3 regions of the Nocardioides candidus genome follow, and region 3 is predicted to be linked to each of the others. Evidence: predicted binding sites of a transcription regulator. Region 3 holds the regulator's gene; each other region holds the start of a gene.

Region 1 (5,876 bases), on a different contig from region 3:
AGCAGCACCCTCGCTCTCGCCTTTGAATCAGGACAAGCGACGTAGGTTCGACTCCTACCCGGGGAGCAGGGTCGCGAGTCGTGGGCAGCTCCAACCAATTTCCGCGACTCGCCTCGCGGGGCGGCCGGTTCACCTAGTGTCCCGAGCGTGCGACGCATCCTGCTCTTCCTGCTGCCACTGACCCTCTTGCCCATGGTGCTCGTCGCCTCCACGGTGTCGCCCGCGCGAGCGGCGGTGCCGGACAAGTGGGTGAAGTGGAACCTGGGTGACCACTGGATCCGGTCGCTCGACTACGTGACGCCCGGGCAGCTCGTCGCCGGCTCGGAGACCGACGGTGTCTTCACCTCCTCCAATGCCGTGGGTCCGTGGACCGACATCAGCGGCAACCTGAGCACGCTCGGCAAGCAGGTGCACCAGGCCAAGGGCCAGGCCGGTCAGATCTTCCTGGCGACGAGCGACGGCCTCTACCGCGGCACCGGCAACGGCACATGGACCAAGCTCGGCGTCGCCGCGTCGACCCCGCAGCCGATGCGGCTCGACCAGGGTGGCGTGCAGTCCGTGGTCTTCCCGAGCGCCGGCACCACCCAGATCGTGGTGAGCACCGCTGGGTCGGGTCGTGACGGCATCTTCTACTCCTCCGACGGCGGCGTGAAGTGGACCGCGGCGACCGGCGTCGTCGGCGGGGCGTTCTCCCTGACCAAGGGTGCCGGCAGCCTGATGTACGCAGCGTCTGCCACCGGCTTCTACATCTCCACGGACGCCGGCAAGAGCTGGACGTTGTCGTCCGACGGCATCCCGCCCGGCGAGTCGGCGCTGCGGCTCGCCGTGTCCCCGCTCGACCCGACCGAGCTGATCGCTGCGACGACGGGCAGCGTCTACCGTTCGGACAACGGCGGCGTGACCTGGTACGACGCCACCGGCTCGGGTTCCGGCGCCCTCCTCGCGACGCAGGTCCGTGCGTTCCAGCTGGTCCCGTCCGCCTACTGGGGTGGTGGCGAGCCGCGCATCGTCGTGGGCACCAACAACGGGGTGTGGGCCACCGTGGACGGTGGTGAGCACTGGAGCAAGATGTCCGACACCAAGGTCAACGCGCCGGGGGAGATCGGCATGGGGAGCGAGTCGGTCTGGTCGCTCAACATCGGCTTCGGCGCGCCCGGCAGCCTCATCGCCGGCACGCAGGGGCACGGCATCTTCGCGCTCCCGCTCTCCGCGCTGCAGGCACCGAGTGCCATCGCCGCGCCGACCGGCAGCAGCGTGAGGGGCAACACGCTGACCGCCCGTACCGGTGTCTGGGCCGGCACCGGGCCGTTCCGCTACCGCTACCAGTGGAAGCGCTGCACCACCACGGCGCCCGGCAGCTGCGCCAACATCGGGGGCAAGACGGGCCGCGCCTACCTCACGACCGCTGCGGACGTCGGCAAGTACGTCCGGGTCGGCGTGCGCGCCATCAACCTGGTGACACCGGTGTACTCCAGCGAGGTGCTGTCCGGCCCGGTCGGACCGATCACCGCGCCTTCGGGACCGGTGCCGACTCCGCCGACGAACTACCCGAAGCTGCTCAACGGCGCCTCGGCCCCGTGGGGCGCGACCTTCACGATCGATCCGAGCGACCTCCCCTCGGACCAGTGGAAGGCCAACGGCACGCCCATGCCGACGACGTTCGAGTACCGCTGGTACCGCTGCGACCAGGACCTGAGCCCCTGCGTGCAGCTGACGGACGAGACCGGGATCTCCTACACCAGCACGGTCGACGACGTCGGGTCGGTCATCCAGGCCACGGTCGTCGGGAAGATCGGGACCACTAAGTCGCCGGAGCGCCTGGCCGGCATCTCGGGCTCCGTCTACGAGCGCAAGCCGGTCAACACCGCGAAGCCCAAGATCATCGGTTCGGCGTACGTCGGCACGACCCTCCAGTCGACGTCAGGGACGTGGACCGGCACCAACCCGACGTACACGCGCCGCTGGTTCCGGTGCGCCGCCGACGGCACGCAGTGCAACCTCACGAGCCCGGTCGTCACGACCTCGACCTACAAGGTGACGAGCGCCGACCGCGGCTACACCTTCAAGGTGGAGGTCACCGCGACCGTGACCGACGAGTTCCAGAACCGCACGGAGACGGTGTTGTCGGACAAGTCCGCGAAGGTCGTCAACCCGCCGGCGCCGTGAGCTGCTGAAGGCTCGCTCCGAAGGTCTGCCCCTCGACGCTGAGCGGCCGAACGGCATCGCGCGGCGAATGCCGAACCGGCGCCAGAGTGTTGCATTTGGGATCGAACACATGTACGATTGAGCTATCAACTCGGGGGAAGGTCGGATCGTGGTCGCAGAGCTCGTCCAGCAGCCGCACCCGATCACCTCCTGCGCCGAACGGGCGATCGCAGTGTTGGAGGACTCCGCCGCCTATGAGCCGGTGTTCATGTCGACGGGCGACAAGCGTGCTGCGCTGTTGGCGATCGCCCAGCTCGAACGCCGGGTGGCGGGGTTGAAGCTGCGGGTGCTGCCGGCCGCAGCCGATGTGGCCGATGAGGACGGTGCCCGCGATGTCGCGGCGTGGATCGCGGCGCGCACCCAGGCCGAGCCCGCACCCCTGCGCGCCCAGCAGAGGCTCGCGACCGCGTTGGACGAACGGTGGCTGCAGGTCGCCGCCGCCATCACCGAAGGCCGGTGCTCAATGGAGCAGGCACAGGTGATCGTGCGTGGCCTGGAAGACCTGCCCGACCGGATCGGCGCCGAGGTCCTCCACGCCGCCGAAGCGCACCTGGTCGACCTCGCCGCCGACCACAACCCCCAAGAGCTGCGCATCCTGGCCCGACGGATCCTGGAGGTCGCCGCACCCGAGATCGCCGAGGACGAAGAAGCCCGCCGCCTCGAAGAAGAAGAGAGACGCGCCCGCGAGGACGCCCGTCTCTCCCTGAAGCCTCTGGGTGATGGCACCACCCGCATCACCGGCGTGCTTCCCGACGAGTCAGCGCAGCGGCTCCTGGCCTATCTGCACGCCTACACCAACCCCCGCAAACACGCTTCCGCGGTCGGTGGGGAGGAGGACCGGATCCCCTACCGCCGTCGGCTCGCCCACGCCTTCTGCGCGCTCCTGGAGCACCTCGACCCCACCCAGCTCCCCACCCACGGCGGCGACACCACCACGCTGTTGGTCACCATCCCGCTCGCCTGCCTGGTCAAGGACCTCGGCACCGGCACCATCCTCGGCGGCCAACCCCTCTCCGCCACCGCGATCCGCCGCCTGGCCTGCACCGCCGACATCATCCCCGCCGTCCTCGGCGGCAACGGCGAGGTCCTCGACCTCGGCCGCCGACGCAGACTCTTCACCACCGCCCAGCGCCGAGCCATGGCACTCCTCCACCCCACCTGCATCGAAGAACACTGCGCCGTCCCAGCACGAGAGTGCGAAGCCCACCACCTCAAACCCTGGTCACAAGGCGGCCACACCGACCTCAAAGACGCCCGACCCGCCTGCAACCACCACCACCACCTCATCCACGACCCCACCTACACCCACCACACCCTGCCCAACGGCACCATCCGCTTCCACCGCAAGAGATAGGCCGTCAGGTGACCTGATCGCCCACGATCTGCATCCCCTCGCCGGTGTCCTCGACCGTGATCAGCCGCGTCTCGGACTCCGTGCCGGCGTCGGAGACGTAGGTGAGGTCGACGGTCACGGCGCCGTCGCTGCTCTCGGTCGCGCTGTCGACCGACACGGAGTCGATGGTGCTCCAGAAGCCCCGGTAGGAGCCGTAGCTGCCCACCTGGTCCTGCAGGTCGTCGGAGAGCAGCGCCCAGGCCGACTTGGTGTCGGTCGGGAGGAGTGCGTAGTAGTCGGTCACGAACTGTGCGGCGTCCGTCGACGACTCGTCCGTCGTCTCCGTCGTCTCCGTCGGGGTCGGCGTGGATGCCGTCGACTGCTGGTCCGGCGCTGCGCTGGAGGCGGCCGGTTCGGCCCCCTTGCCGTCGGCCGACCCGCTGGGGCTGTCGCCGGCCGTCGTGGAGGAGTCGTCGCCGCCGTCGCTGAGGAGCAGCAGTGCGCCGACCGCGACGAGGACGAGCACGAGGACGATGGCGGCCGGGAGCAACCACCTCCGCTGGACCGGCACGGGTGGTGGGTCCGCGGCGCGGATCTCCCGCTCCACGGTCGGCGGACCGTTGGTGAAGGCGACGGTCGGGTGCTCGGTCTCGTCGGGGTCCTCGACATCGCCGGCCGCGACGGTGTGCAGGACGCTCGCCACGGCAGCCATGTCCGGCCGCGCCGCCGGATCGGGGTCCATCATCTGGCCGATGAGGGTGGTGAGGGGGCCGGCGGAAGCCGGTCGCGGCGGAGCGTTCTCCGCGATGTGGACCAGCATGGCGAGAGCGTTCGGCTCGGGCGGCCACGGCGGTCGCCCCTCGACCGCGGTGAAGAGCGTCGCGCCGAGCGCCCAGACGTCGTCCGCCGGTGTCGCCCGGACACCGCGCGCGAGCTGGGGTGAGAAGAACATCGGCGTTCCCGTGACCATGCCGGTCTGGGTCAGCGTGTCGTCGCTGTCGTGCCGCGCGATGCCGAAGTCGGAGATCTTCGCGAGGTCGCCGTCGCCGACGAGGATGTTGCCCGGCTTGACGTCGCGGTGGACCGTGCCACCGGCGTGAGCGGCCGCGAGCCCGTCGGCGACCTGGGCTCCGACGAACGCCGCTCGCCGGGCGGGGAGCGGCCCCTCGTCGGCCAGGAGGGTGGAGAGCGTCCTCGACGGGACGTACTCCATCACCAGCCACACGTGCTCGCCGTCTTCCACGGCGTCGTAGATCGAGACCACCTGGGGGAGGTTGAGCGCAGCGGAGGCTCGGGCCTCCCGCAGGGCTCGCGCCAGGTGAGGCGCCGACTCACCCGGCAGGCCGCCGACCTGCTTGACCGCGACCTCCCGGCCGAGGACCTTGTCGCGGCAGAGCCAGACGGCGCCCATGCCGCCGCGGCCGATCTCCCGCAGCACCTCGTAACGGCCCGCGATCACCTCGGGTGACATGTCTCCTCCTCGCATCGCCCGAGGGGCGTTACCCGCGAACGGGGCCCTCACGCGACCCGCGGCCGAGCCGAGACCGCGGGAGTCAGGGGATGAAGCGGATCGTGGCGGCGTCGGACAGCGTCGCCGCATCGACGGAGTACTGCAGCGCGTCGTCGCCGGTCGCGTTCTCGATGCCGACGGTCGCACCCGAGCCTTGCTCGAGGGGCAGGGCGGGATCGAGGTGGCGGTAGCGGAGGTCGAGCTGCCCGCTCTCCTTCAGGACCACCTCGACGTCCATCCGCTTGGTGGCGTCGCTGTAGAGGCGGACGTTGCGCCACTCGACGACGAAGGAGCGGTTCGGGGCGGTGCCCAGGGTCCGGGTGAGGATCTGCGCGGTCGGGCTGTCGACGTACAGGTCGTCCCAGAAGGCGTAGACGGCGCCGTTCGGTTCGACGGCGTTCGGGAGGGCTGTGTTGCTGCCGCGCGACGAGGTGGTCGCGAAGCTGAGGTACCCGTTCGTGTCGACGTTCGCGGTGCTGTAGCTCGTGCCGTAGAAGGAGAACGCGAAGGGCAGCGCGACGCTCGTGTCGTTGTCGTCGCCCGTGAGCGGGAACACGGTCGTGCCCTGGAGGTACGGCGCGCTGACGACCTGGCAGGTGTGGCCGAAGCCGTCCTTCCTGGCCGGCAGCACCAGGTCGACGGTCTTGTCGACGTTGACGCCGACCGTCCGGGACGCGTCGTCGTGACAGAGGTCCAGGGCCGTCGCCTCGACCGTCTGCTGCCCGACCGGCACGACGGGGAACGCGTAGTGGCCGGCGGCGTCAGTGGTCGTGGTCAGCGTGCCGATCGTCACCGTCGAGCCCTGCGCGGGCCCGCCGCCCTGGGTGA
Region 2 (5,876 bases), on a different contig from region 3:
GTTCAGCGAGGTCCCGCGCGACGACTGGGCCGTCCACGTCGCGGTCTGGGAGGGCGGCACCCTCACTGCCGGCGCCGTGGCGCAGCCCGAGCTCGGCGAGACCTTCAACACGGGCAACCCGCCCGTCGTACCGCCGCGCACGTCGGAGCGCCCCCGCATCGCCGTCAGCCGCAGCCGGCCGCCGGCCTTCGTGTCCGCGCTCGCCGAGAGCCTCGACGCCGAGCTGGTGCCGATGGGCTCGGCCGGCGTGAAGATGATGTCGGTCGTGCGCGACGTCGCCGACGCCTACGTGCACGCGGGCGGCCAGTACGAGTGGGACTCCGCGGCACCCGTCGCGGTCGCCCGGGCGGCCGGCCTGTTCACCAGCCGGGTCGACGGGAGCGAGCTGGTCTACAACCAGGACGACGTCTACCTCCCCGACGTGATCGTGTGCCGTCCCGAGCTCGCCGAGGACATCCTGGCCTTCATCGCGGAGCACGGCACCGACTAACCCGTAGGGATGACGCGCTGGGGGCCCGCCAACCCCTAGCGTGGCGGCCATGAAGCGTCTGCTGGCGTCGGTCATCACCTTCCTGGTGCTGGTCGGGATCCTCTGCATCCCGGCCCTGTTCTACGACGTCGACTTCGAGTCGTCCGACATGACCACGTCCGACCCGACGACGATCACCGACTACCGGGCCGACTTCACCGTCGACGACGACGGCGACCTCGACGTCGTCGAGACCCTCACCGTCGACTTCCCGGTGAGCGACCGGCACGGGATCTACCGCTTCTTCGACCGCGTCGACCCCACCGATCCCGACGTCCGGCGCATCCCCGAGGACCTCGAGGTCACCGCCGACGGGGTGGACGTGGACGTCAAGCACACGGTGGAGCAGGGCCGCTACGACAACTACCGCATCGGCGACGCCGACGTGACGCTGTCGTACGGCGAGCACGTCTACGTGCTGAAGTACCACATGGACGCCGCGCTCACGCCCGGCGGCAAGGACGTCTCGACCGACTCGCAGTTCTACTGGAACCTGATCCCCCAGGGCTGGCAGCAGGACATCGACAAGGCGCTGCTCACGGTGCACCTGCCGGAGCCGGCGCAGGACGTGCAGTGCCTGGTCGGGTCGGGCACCGACGAGAGCGGCGCGGAACCCTGCGACGTCAAGGGCGCCGGCACCACCGACCTCACGATCAGGGCCCGTGACCTCGGGCCGCACACCCCGGTGACGCTCATCGCCGGCCAGGACGTGTCCCCGCCCGACCAGGCGACCCTGCCGTGGGCGCCGCGCCTGGACAACGTGCTCGGCACCGACACCTCGCGACTCGGCATCTTCGTGCTGCTCGCGGTGGTCCTCGGTGCACTCGGCCTGCTGCTCAACTGGCTCGCCTTCGAGCGCGAACCTCGATTCCCGCTGATGTACGGACCGCCGGAGGGCATCGGCCCGGCCCAGGCGCAGTTCATCCTCAACGAGTCGGTGGACCGGCGCGCGTTCGTCGCGAGCCTGATGCACGCCGCCGAGCACGGCGCGATCGACCTCCAGCGCGGTGAGAACAGCTGGACGATCAGCGACAAGGCCGGTCCCCAGGGCTGGGCCGGGCTCGACCCGGTCACCACGAGCGTCGCGGGCCTGCTGTCGGGGCCGGGCTCCCACTTCGTCGCGAGCCGCAAGGACGTCGGGGCCGGCAAGCTGCTCCAGTCGCAGCTGTCCAGGTTCACCACCGACACCAAGACCTGGGCCGTCGCCAACGGGCTGCTCACGCGGGCGGGCGTCGGGGGCATGGGCGGGCTGCTCGTGCTCGGCGCGATCGTCGTCACCGGTGTCCTCACGTTCTGGAGGCCGCTGAACGCCTCGGTGCTGGGCCTGCCGTTCGCGGCCTTCGCAGCCGCCGCGATCGTCCTGATGCAGCCCGGGGCGTCCACCAAGCGCACCCCGGCGGGTCGCGAGCTGTGGTCGCGGATCGGCGGGTTCAAGCGGATCCTGTCGACGCCCTCGGCCAAGGACCGGTTCGACTTCTCGGGCCGCCAGGAGCTCTACACCGCCTACCTTCCCTACGCAGTGGCCTTCGACTGCGCCGATGCATGGGCGGAGAAGTACCGGGTCGAGGTGGGCGCCGAACCGCCGGCTCCGTCGTACTTCGCCGGCTACGGCTACACCTACGGCGCCACCGGTTTCGTCGACACCATGGTCGGCGACTTCGACAGCACCCTCAGCAGCGCCATCTCCTCCTACGAGGCCACGCAGAGCTCGTCGTCCTCGGGCGGGGGCGGCGGCTTCTCCGGCGGTGGCGGCGGTGGCGGTGGTGGCGGCGGCTCGTGGTGACCGCCTAGATTCGCCAGCAACTCCGACCGAAGGATCCTCAGCATGCTCTTCGCCATCATCGCCGTCGTCGTGCTCGTGCTCCTCGTCGTGTTCTTCGTGGTCGGCTTCAACCGGCTGCGCAAGCAGGACGTCGGTGCCCAGGAGGCGCTCGGCGGGATCGACGTGCAGCTCACCCGGCGGGCGGAGCTCATCCCCAACCTCGTGCAGACGGTCAAGGGGTACGCCGCCCACGAGTCCGGCGTCTTCGACGAGGTGACCCGGGCGCGCGCGGGGGTGACGGCCGCCGCGGCCGGCGACGACGTACCGGCGAAGGCCGCCGCCGACGCGGCCCTGCAGCAGGCGCTGGTGAAGGTGAACGCGGTGGCGGAGGCCTACCCGGACCTCAAGGCCGACGCCAACTTCCGCGACCTGCAGGCCCAGCTGGCCAAGACCGAGGACCAGATCGCCTTCGCCCGGCAGTACTACAACGACGCCACCGCCCAGCTCAACCAGTCGGTCCGCACCATCCCGTGGATGTTCTTCTCCGGCGTGGCCGGGGTGAGGCAGCGCGACTTCTACGACGCACCTGAGGCGCACACGGCCGCGCCGGGCGTGGAGTTCTGACCGGTCAGAAGACGTTCAACGGCCGGAACTGGACCGAGATCCTCGGGCCGGCCGAGGCGACCTTCGGCACGGCATGCTCCCACGTGCGCTGGCAGCTGCCGCCCATGACGAGCAGGTCGCCGTGGCCCATCTCGAAGGAGAGCGACCCCGTGCCGTCGGACCGGTCGCGCGGGCGCAGCGCCAGCCGCCGCGGGTCGCCGATCGACACGATCGCGACCATGGTGTCGTCGGTGGAGCCGCGCCCGATCGTGTCGCCGTGCCAGGCGACGCTGTCGCGGCCGTCGCGGTAGTAGCAGCAGCCGGCCGTCCGGAACGGCTCGCCGAGCGTCGGCAGGTAGTGCGCGCTGAGCGCGTCGCGGGCAGCGGTCAGCACAGGGTGGGGGAGGTCCTCGCCGATCATGTAGGTGTAGACGAGCCGGGGCACGTCGACGACGCGGTCGTACATCTTGCGGCGCTCGGCGCGCCACGGCACCTCGCCGACGAGGGTGCTGAAGACGTCGTCGGGGTCGGTCAGCCAGCCTCGGGCGACGTCGACCCACGCGCCGGCGCTGAGCTCGTGGCGCTCGAGCCGGGTGAGGTCCAGGTCGCCGCCCGCAGCCGGGGCGAAGAGCGCGCTCTGGAAGTCCACGACGACGAGGATACCCGAATCTTCGAACATCTGTTCGGATCGCGTGACGGTGTGGCACGTCCGGTGCACGGCAGGTTTCGGCGTTCCCGGGACGGGTGGTGTATGCGGCCCTAACCTTCCCCTGTGGAGACAGTCGACAGGGGGACGGCTGACCGTCGCGCATTGAAGCACGTGGCGATCCGGGAGTACGTGCGGGACCTGGTCTCGGGATGCGCGCCCGGTACGGCCGCCCCCTCCGAGAGAGACCTGGTCGAGCGCTTCGGCGTGGCACGGATGACCGTGCGCCAGGCACTCGACGCCCTGGTCGCGGAGGGCGTGCTGCAGCGCTTCCCGGGCCGCGGCACCTTCGTCGCGCCGCCCCGGCGCAAACCCAGCCGTGTCGCCAGCTTCACCGAGGACATGGCGACCCGCGGCACCGTCGCGGAGAGCCGCACCCTGGCAGCCGAGAAGGTCCGGGCGCCGGCGGGCGTCGCCCGGGCCCTCGGCCTCGGGCCGCGGGAGCCGGTGCTGCGCTGGCGCCGGCTGCGCCTGGCCGACGGCAGCCCCGTCTGTCTCTCCGACGCCTACATCAACGCCGCGCTCGCGCCGGGACTGCTCGACGGCCCCGACCTGCCGGCGAGCCTGTACGACGAGCTCGCCGCGCGCGGCCGTCGCCCCACCTGGGCGGAGGACTCGCTCTCGGCCGGGATCGCCACCGAGGAGGAGGCGACGTTGCTGGAGTGCAGCGCGGGCGCCGTCGTCATCCGCCTGACCCGGCGCGCGCTCTGGGAGGACCGGCCGGTGGAGGTCGCGCGGAGCGTCTATCGCGCCGACCAGCACACGCTGTCGTTCCAGGTCGGCAGCTGACAGCTCACCGGCGGGCACCGACCGGCGCCGGCTAGCCCGGCTCTCCGCCGAGCCGGCCCAGGGCCGCCACGGCCGTGCCCGACTCGTCGCACACCCAGGCCGGGTCCGGTCCGCCGAGGTCGGGCTCGATGTGCAGGGCATGCAGCGGCAGGTCCCCGCAGTGCCGGCACAGCGGCCACAGGCCCGTGCGGTCGGTGCGGCCGTGCTCGTCGACGAGGGCGTCCTGCACGTCCTGGGCGATCAGCCCGGCGACGTACGCCGCTCCCTCGGGCCACTGCTCGATCCACCAGCGGCGCTGCGAGCAGGCCTCGTCGAGCACCGAGACGGTGCCGGCCGTCGCTACCCCGCGAGCCTCGAGGTCGGCCAGGACCGCCGCGCGGGCGTCGTAGATCACGCGGTCATCCACAGCCCCATTGTGCGGGGGTTTGGCAACTGCGACGCCCCGGGCACCCGCTCGCCGACCCCGCCACCCGCGCGGGGCGGAGCGGAAGGAGCCGCACATGACCGACATCGACATCAGGGCGTGGGCCGATCTGGAGGGGTTGCCGGGGGACCTCGACGAGCTGGCGGGGGAGGCGCACCAGGTCTTCGACTACGCCCGGACCTGGGTGTGCCAGCGGGCGGGGTTCGAGCCCAGCCCGCTCTGCCTGCTCTCGCCGCTGGCGGACCTGATGGACGTCTTCGCCCAGGGCTTCGACGAGGTCGAGCGACTGGCCGTGCAGGACTGGGCGTCGATCCGCTCGGCGGTGGTCGCCGCGACCGCCGACCTCCGGTCCGCCGACGACCGCGTCGCCGAGCAGATGCCCGAGGTGGCCTGAGATGGCGCTCCTGCAGGCCGAGCCCCTCGACCTGGCCGCCCCCGACCTCGGCGGGGAGACGATCGAGCACGACGAGGAGTTCGAGGCGCTCGACGACACCCTGTGCCGCATCCGCGACGTGGTGAACAAGGGCATCGACGCGCTCAACCACGCCGGCCTGGGGCTGCGCAAGCTGCCCGAGGGCAGCCTCGAGGAGCTGCTCGTCATCCCGCTGACCGGCGACTACCGGCGGATCCGCCAGAACGCGACCGCGACGGGCCGGGTGCGCGACGCGCTCGACGTCTACGCCGGCAATGCCAGCCGGCTCTCGCTCGCCACCTCGCCGCAGTGGGGCGGGGAGGCGGCTGCGGCCTTCCTGCTGCGTCTCAACGGCCACGCCCTCGCCGCGCGCGGGCTCGGGCTGCTCGTCGCCGAGGCCGCCCCCGCCTTCGACCTCGTCGCCGACCAGTGCGAGCACCTCGCGGTCGAGGTGGAGAAGCTGATCATGGAGTTGGTCGAGCGCGGCGAGCACCTGGTGCGCAAGCTCCTCGAGCGGGTCTCCGGTCCCGCCGGGTGGGCGGCCTGGGGCGCCGAGCTCGCCCTCAAGGGCTTCGACGCCGTCACCGACATCATCGAGGACGTCGAGCGGATCCTCTGGATCATCGACCGGCTGCTCGACATGAAGGGCGA
Region 3 (5,876 bases):
AGGGTTGTGGCGCTGAAGCCGGTGTCTTCCGATCCCGAGCACTGGGCTGTGGTCACCCACACGCTTGTGAAGACGCAGCGAACTGTCGGTGCCGGCAACCTCAACGGAACCTTCAAGGGCGGCCCGGCAAAGTGGCTGGTCTCTGTCGCCCTGGTCCGAGGTACGTGGAGTGTGACGACAGTGGAGCTCCTGTAATGCGATGGTTCGTCGCGGCGCTCGCCGCACTCGCCGCGTGCTGCCTCGGTCCGGCCTTTGCCGACGACGGCGCCGACGTCGGATCGGGCCCCGGACAGTTTGGGGTCTGGGTGCACGACGATGCAGCAGGAACCTCAACGTCCGGGAGCGCCAGCACTTCAACGACCGGGACCTTTCACTCCCAATCTGCCTGCCAAAGTGTGTGTACTGGGCAGTTCACCTGCGCCGACGGCACGATCAAGACCCATTCGTGGGTTGAATCCCCAACCGGTGATCTCCTGTGGGAGACCTATTCCTGTCCCTCCGACGCCGCACCCGCCGTCACCGGCGGCCTCGTGGCGACCGCCTTCCGGCGCATCCCCCTCCCGCCCTCGACACTCTCGGTCCAGCCCCCGGGCGGGAAGACCCTGGTCAACTTCGACACCAACTTCTTCACCCACGAGCAGACCCTCGATCGCACCGTGAGGCTCCTCGGGCAACGGGTGGACCTGCGGATCCGGGTCGACTCCTACACCTGGCGCTTCGGCGACGGCGACTCGTTGCGAACGGACGAGCCGGGAGCGCCGTACCCGAGGCTGTCGATCACGCACAGCTACCTGCGGACGGGGAGGTACGCGCCGGCGGTGGACACCACCTGGGTGGCGGACTACCGGGTCGGCGGCCAGGGGTGGAAACCCGTGCCGGGCAGCGTCACCATCCCCGGCGGGTCGGTGGCGCTGCGGGCGATCGAGGCGCGGCCGACGCTCGTGGGCTACGGCAGCTGAAAACGGAGCGAAGGACGGACCCGGGGTCGTGGGTCCGCCCTTCGTCTTCCCCTAAGGGGGCCCGGGCAGTTGGGCCGCCTTGGTGCGTCCACGCGGGTCGGTGCGTGGACGGAGTATTCAGTTGTAGAACCGTGGGGTCATTCGACGAGCGTCACTCAGTGGGGACGCGGAGGTCCTGACCGGCGTAGACCACGCTCGAGTCGAGGCTGTTCATGTCCTTGATGCGGGCGACCATGCCGGCCACGTCGCCGTCACCGGTGACGTCGACCGCGTCGGAGGCGATGTCCCAGAGGGTCTCGCCGGGAGCGACCGTGACGACCTGCACCTGCTCGACACCGGCCTCCTGGGTCGCGACCGAGCCGGCGGCGAACCACACGCCGAGCGCGAAGGCGAGGAGCACGCCGAAGCCGAAGACCACCAGTCGGCCGCGCCGCGTGAGGCGGACGCTGGTCGGGCGGCTGTAGCTGACGTGCGGGGCGAGGGTGAGGGTGCTCATCGGTGTGACCTCCGGGGAAGAGTTGGTCGGTGTGTTCGAGAGAAGTTCAGCGAGGGGGTCCGACAGAAACCTGCCGGGCCGTTCGATCAACAGTTCGATCGAACACATGTACGAGGTTAGAACAAAGGTTCGAACGGATCAAGGACCTGGTCGAATAGATGTTCGACGGCGTGTCGCGACACGCCGGTTCGAACAGATGTTTGAAACCGAGGCGTGATCGGCGTTACCGTCGGCGACATGGCGGACAAGCAGGCGAACACCCAGGCGCGCGGCAAGAAGGTCAGCGAGCTGCCCGACGGACCCCCGGACGCGACCGGGCTCACCCCGCGCCAGCAGCGCGTGCTGCAGCACATCAAGGACAGCATCGACCAGCGCGGCTACCCGCCGAGCATGCGCGAGATCGGCAGCGCCGTCGGCCTGACCAGCACCTCGAGCGTCGCCCACCAGCTGCGCGTGCTGGAGGAGAAGGGCTTCCTGAAGAAGGACCCGAGCCTGCCCCGCGCCCTCCAGGTCGTGCTGCCCGAGTCGATGCAGAGCACCCACGACATCACCGGCTACGGCGACAGCAACCCGGTGCCCACCAACGTGCCGGTCGTCGGCCGGATCGCCGCCGGCGGACCGATCCTCGCCGAGGAGCGCGTGGAGGACGTCTTCCCGCTCCCCCGCCAGCTCGTCGGCGACGGCCAGCTCTTCCTGCTGGAGGTCAGCGGCGAGTCGATGATCGACGCGGCCATCTGCAGCGGCGACTACGTCGTGATCCGCCAGCAGCCCACCGCGGAGAACGGCGAGATCGTCGCCGCCATGATCGACGGCGAGGCCACGGTCAAGACGTTCCAGCGCAAGGACGGCAAGGTCTGGCTGCTGCCGCACAACGACGCCTTCGAGCCGATCGACGGCACCAACGCCACGATCCTCGGGAAGGTCACCGCTGTCCTGCGCCGCATGTGATGGTCACGGTTCGTCGGGCCGTTTAGGCGCGACATAGAGTCAGGGACATGCTCCGTCTCGGCTCGCTCGCCCTGCTGCTGTGCTCAACCCTGCTCGCCGCGCCCACGGCGCACGCCGCGGCGGACCCGCAACGCACCGATCCGCGGCACACCGCCCACCGCGCGGCCCGTGCCGAGGCCGCCCTCGACAAGGTCACCTCGCTGCTCGACGACGGCCTCGACAGCACGCTCGGGACCGACAGCGGCGAGCTGACCCTGGCACTGCGCGACCTGGCACTGCTCCGGAGCGCGCTTCCGCCCGCGCAGCAGCGGGAGGCGTCGACGTACCTCTCCCGTCCGACCGCCAACCCCAACCGCTGCCCCGACGCGTCGTGCTACACCACGAAGTCGGTGCGCAGGATGTGCTCGAAGACGGTGTGCGTCCACTACGTGACGAAGGCCGACGACGCCGTCAACGGCGTGCCGCGGCGCAACCGCGACGGCGACCACCGGCCCGACTACGTCGAGAAGGTGCTGGCCACCATGACGCGCGTGCACCAGCGCTACGTCGACGCCGGCTACCGGCGGCCGATGAGCGACGGCACCCGTGGCGGCGACGGCCGCTCCGACATCTACCTCGCCCAGATCGGCAACCAGGGCCTCTACGGCTACTGCACCACCGACGCCTCGTCGCTGCCGCGGCACGGCGCGACCTGGGCCTACTGCGTGCTGGACAACGACTACAGCCACCGTGAGTTCCCGCGGCACACGTCGACCCAGAACATGCAGGTGACGGCGGCGCACGAGTACTTCCACGCCGTCCAGTTCGGCTACGACATCGGCGCCGACGCCTGGTTCATGGAGGCCACGGCGACCTGGGCCGAGGACGAGGTCTTCGACGCCGTGAACGACAACACCGGATACCTGCCCTACGGCCCGATGGGGAAGCCCGGCCTGCCGCTCGACACGTTCCGCGGTGGCTACTGGTACGGCGCCTGGATCTTCTTCCGCCACCTCACCGAGCACTTCCCGCAGGCGCAGGCCGGACTGCCGATCCTGGTGCGCACCATGTGGCGCAACGCCGACGCCGCGACCGCGACCGCGCCGGCGCTCTACGCGACGGCCGCGATCGAGGCGGCCCTGGCGGACAAGGGGACCGACCTCCGCACGCAGCTCCTCCGCATGGCGGCCGACAACCTCCACCCCAGGCGCTGGTACGACGAAGGGCGGCTCTACCCCGCGACCCGGCTCAACGGCAGCACGACCCTCAGCCCGACGCAGCCGCGCAAGGCGCTGGGCTTCGCCGAGGACCACCTCACCTCGGCGTCGTACCGGTTCGAGCCCAGTCACACCGGGCCGCGGTGGCACCTGTCGCTCAGCCTGGACCTCGCGCCGGTCGAGCGCGGAAGTGCCGCCCTCGTTCGCGTCCTGCTGGAGACCGGCGGCGTCCGCACCACCGTCGTCGAGCTCACCGATGCCGGCGACTACACCGGAAGCTTCGACTTCGGCGCCGGTGCGGTGAAGGCGGTCGAGGTGACCGTGGTCAACGGCAGTGCCCGCTACAACTGCGAGGTCGGCACCAAGTGGACCTGCAACGGACGCCCGCTCGACCAGGACCAGCACCAGTCGGTCGTCGCGGAGGCGCAGCGCGTCTAGGCGGTGGATCCCGACAGCCGCGCCAGCGCCTTGCGCGCCACGGCCGGATCGGTCGTGGTCCACATCGGCGGCAGGCTGGCCTTGAGGAAGCTGCCGTAGCGGGCGGTGACCAGGCGCGGATCGAGCACGGCCACGATGCCCTTGTCGCTCGTGGTGCGGATCAGCCGTCCGGCGCCCTGCGCCAGCAGCAGCGCCGCGTGCGTGGCAGCGACCTGCATGAAGCCGTTGCCGCCCGACTGGTCGGCCGCTCGCTGGCGGGCGCTCATCAGCGGGTCGTCGGGGCGTGGGAACGGCACCCGGTCGATGATCACGAGCTGGCAGGTGTCGCCCGGCACGTCGAGTCCCTGCCACAGGCCGAGGGTGCCGAAGAGGTTGGTGTGCGGGTCGTCGACGAACTGCCGCGCCAGCTCGGGCAGCTGGGCGTCGCCCTGGGCGAGCGTGGTCAGGTGGGGCAGCTTCGAGCGCACGTGCTCGGCGGCCGTCTCGGCCGCGCGCCGGCTCGAGAACAGCCCGAGCGTGCGCCCGTTGGCCGCGTCGACCAGCTCGGTGATCTCGTCGAGCTGCGCCGGGCCGAGACCGTCGCGCCCGGGCTGGGGCAGGTGGCGGGCGATGTAGAGGATCGCCTGCTTGCCGTAGTCGAAGGGGCTGCCGACGTCGAGGCCGACCCAGGGTTGGGGGTCGCCGGTCGGCTTGCCGGGGTCTCGTGACGGTCGCTGCGCGACCTCCTCGACCATCGGCCTGCGCGGGCCGACCTCCTCGACCACCGGCCTGCGCTGCGCGACCTCCTCGACCGTCGGGGCGCCGGGGTCTCGTGACGGTCGCTGCGCGACCTCCTCGACCACCGGGGTGCGCTGCGCGACCTCCTCGACCATCGGCCTGCGCTGCGCGACCTCTTCGACCACCGGGAAGCCGCCGAGGGGGACGCGCTCGGAGGGCTTGAGGCCGACCGAGGTCGCGACGGAGGTGAAGTCACCGCCGAGCATCAGGGTGGCCGAGGTCATCACCACGGTCTTGTCGGCCAGCAGCTTGGCGCGCAGCTGGCCCCACACCTGCAACGGGGCGATGCACAGGCGCGGAGGCAGCCGGTCGGTGCCCTCGGTCAGCCAGAGCACGTCGGTGTCGGCGTTGGCGGCCATCCGGTCGGCGGTCGCGAAGAGCTCCTGCACCGCGCCCTTCGCCTGGGTCAGGCCGGCGTCGGGCTCGTCCTTGGTGTCGGCCTTCGGAAAGGCACTCGCCAGTGCGCGGGCGGCGTCACGGACCAGCGCCAGTGCGTCGGCCAGCTCGTCGGGCAGCGCTTCGAAGCGACCGGGCCGGGCCTCGCCGATCGCGCCGCGCAGCACCGCTGCGGCGTCCTCGAGATCGCCCGCCGGGTCGTCGGTCTCCGAGCGCACGTGGCGAGCGGCCCGCCGCGCGGCGCGCTCGACCTCGGAGGCCCACAGCTCGTCGGTCGCCGCCTGGGTCACCCGAGCGGTCAGCTCGTGGGCCTCGTCGATCACCACGACGTCGTACTCCGGGATCATCGGGATCCCCTCGATCGCGTCGATCGCGAGCAGGCTGTGGTTGGTGACGACGAGGTGGGAGCGCTGCGCCTTCTCGCGCGCGCGCTCCGCGAAGCACTCCTCGCCGAAGGGGCACTTGGCCGCGCCCAGGCACTCCCGCGCGGTGACCGAGACCTGCCGCCACTCGCGGTCGGTGTGGCGCGGGGCGGCGTCCTTCTCCCCCGAGCCGCCGTCCTTCACCTCGCCCTCGGCCCACTCGCGCAGCTCGAGCACCTTCTTGCCCAGCGCGCCGAGCGCCGCCTCGGCCTGGATCAGCTCGCCCTGGTCGTCGGGCGCGCCC

What was found. Region 3 encodes LexA, which represses DNA repair genes until DNA is damaged. Its sites were predicted from a motif close to TCGAACANNTGTTCGA; they were not measured.
Region 1: ACAX67_RS13045 (HNH endonuclease signature motif containing protein) is a predicted target of LexA. The motif match lies at 2,268-2,283, and genes of this name have one in related genera.
Region 2: ACAX67_RS12965 (alpha-ketoglutarate-dependent dioxygenase AlkB) is a predicted target of LexA. The motif match lies at 3,566-3,581, and genes of this name have one in related genera.

The regions. Positions count from the first base shown of each region.
Region 1 is NZ_JBGGWC010000002.1:691,982-697,857, reverse strand. Features, by position in the region: gene ACAX67_RS13050 (sialidase family protein) at 148-2,166, shown strand; gene ACAX67_RS13045 (HNH endonuclease signature motif containing protein) at 2,315-3,559, shown strand; gene ACAX67_RS13040 (serine/threonine-protein kinase) at 3,564-5,009, opposite strand; gene ACAX67_RS13035 (NIDO-like domain-containing protein) at 5,092-5,876, opposite strand, start outside.
Region 2 is NZ_JBGGWC010000002.1:673,566-679,441, reverse strand. Features, by position in the region: gene ACAX67_RS12980 (3'(2'),5'-bisphosphate nucleotidase CysQ) at 1-490, shown strand, start outside; gene ACAX67_RS12975 (DUF2207 domain-containing protein) at 540-2,312, shown strand; gene ACAX67_RS12970 (LemA family protein) at 2,355-2,915, shown strand; gene ACAX67_RS12965 (alpha-ketoglutarate-dependent dioxygenase AlkB) at 2,920-3,543, opposite strand; gene ACAX67_RS12960 (GntR family transcriptional regulator) at 3,715-4,389, shown strand; gene ACAX67_RS12955 (DUF8819 family protein) at 4,421-4,795, opposite strand; gene ACAX67_RS12950 (hypothetical protein) at 4,890-5,207, shown strand; gene ACAX67_RS12945 (hypothetical protein) at 5,209-5,876, shown strand, end outside.
Region 3 is NZ_JBGGWC010000001.1:1,062,909-1,068,784, reverse strand. Features, by position in the region: gene ACAX67_RS05270 (DUF6318 family protein) at 1-195, shown strand, start outside; gene ACAX67_RS05265 (PKD domain-containing protein) at 531-959, shown strand; gene ACAX67_RS05260 (LysM peptidoglycan-binding domain-containing protein) at 1,111-1,455, opposite strand; gene lexA (transcriptional repressor LexA) at 1,693-2,403, shown strand; gene ACAX67_RS05250 (MXAN_6640 family putative metalloprotease) at 2,451-4,037, shown strand; gene ACAX67_RS05245 (ATP-dependent DNA helicase) at 4,034-5,876, opposite strand, start outside.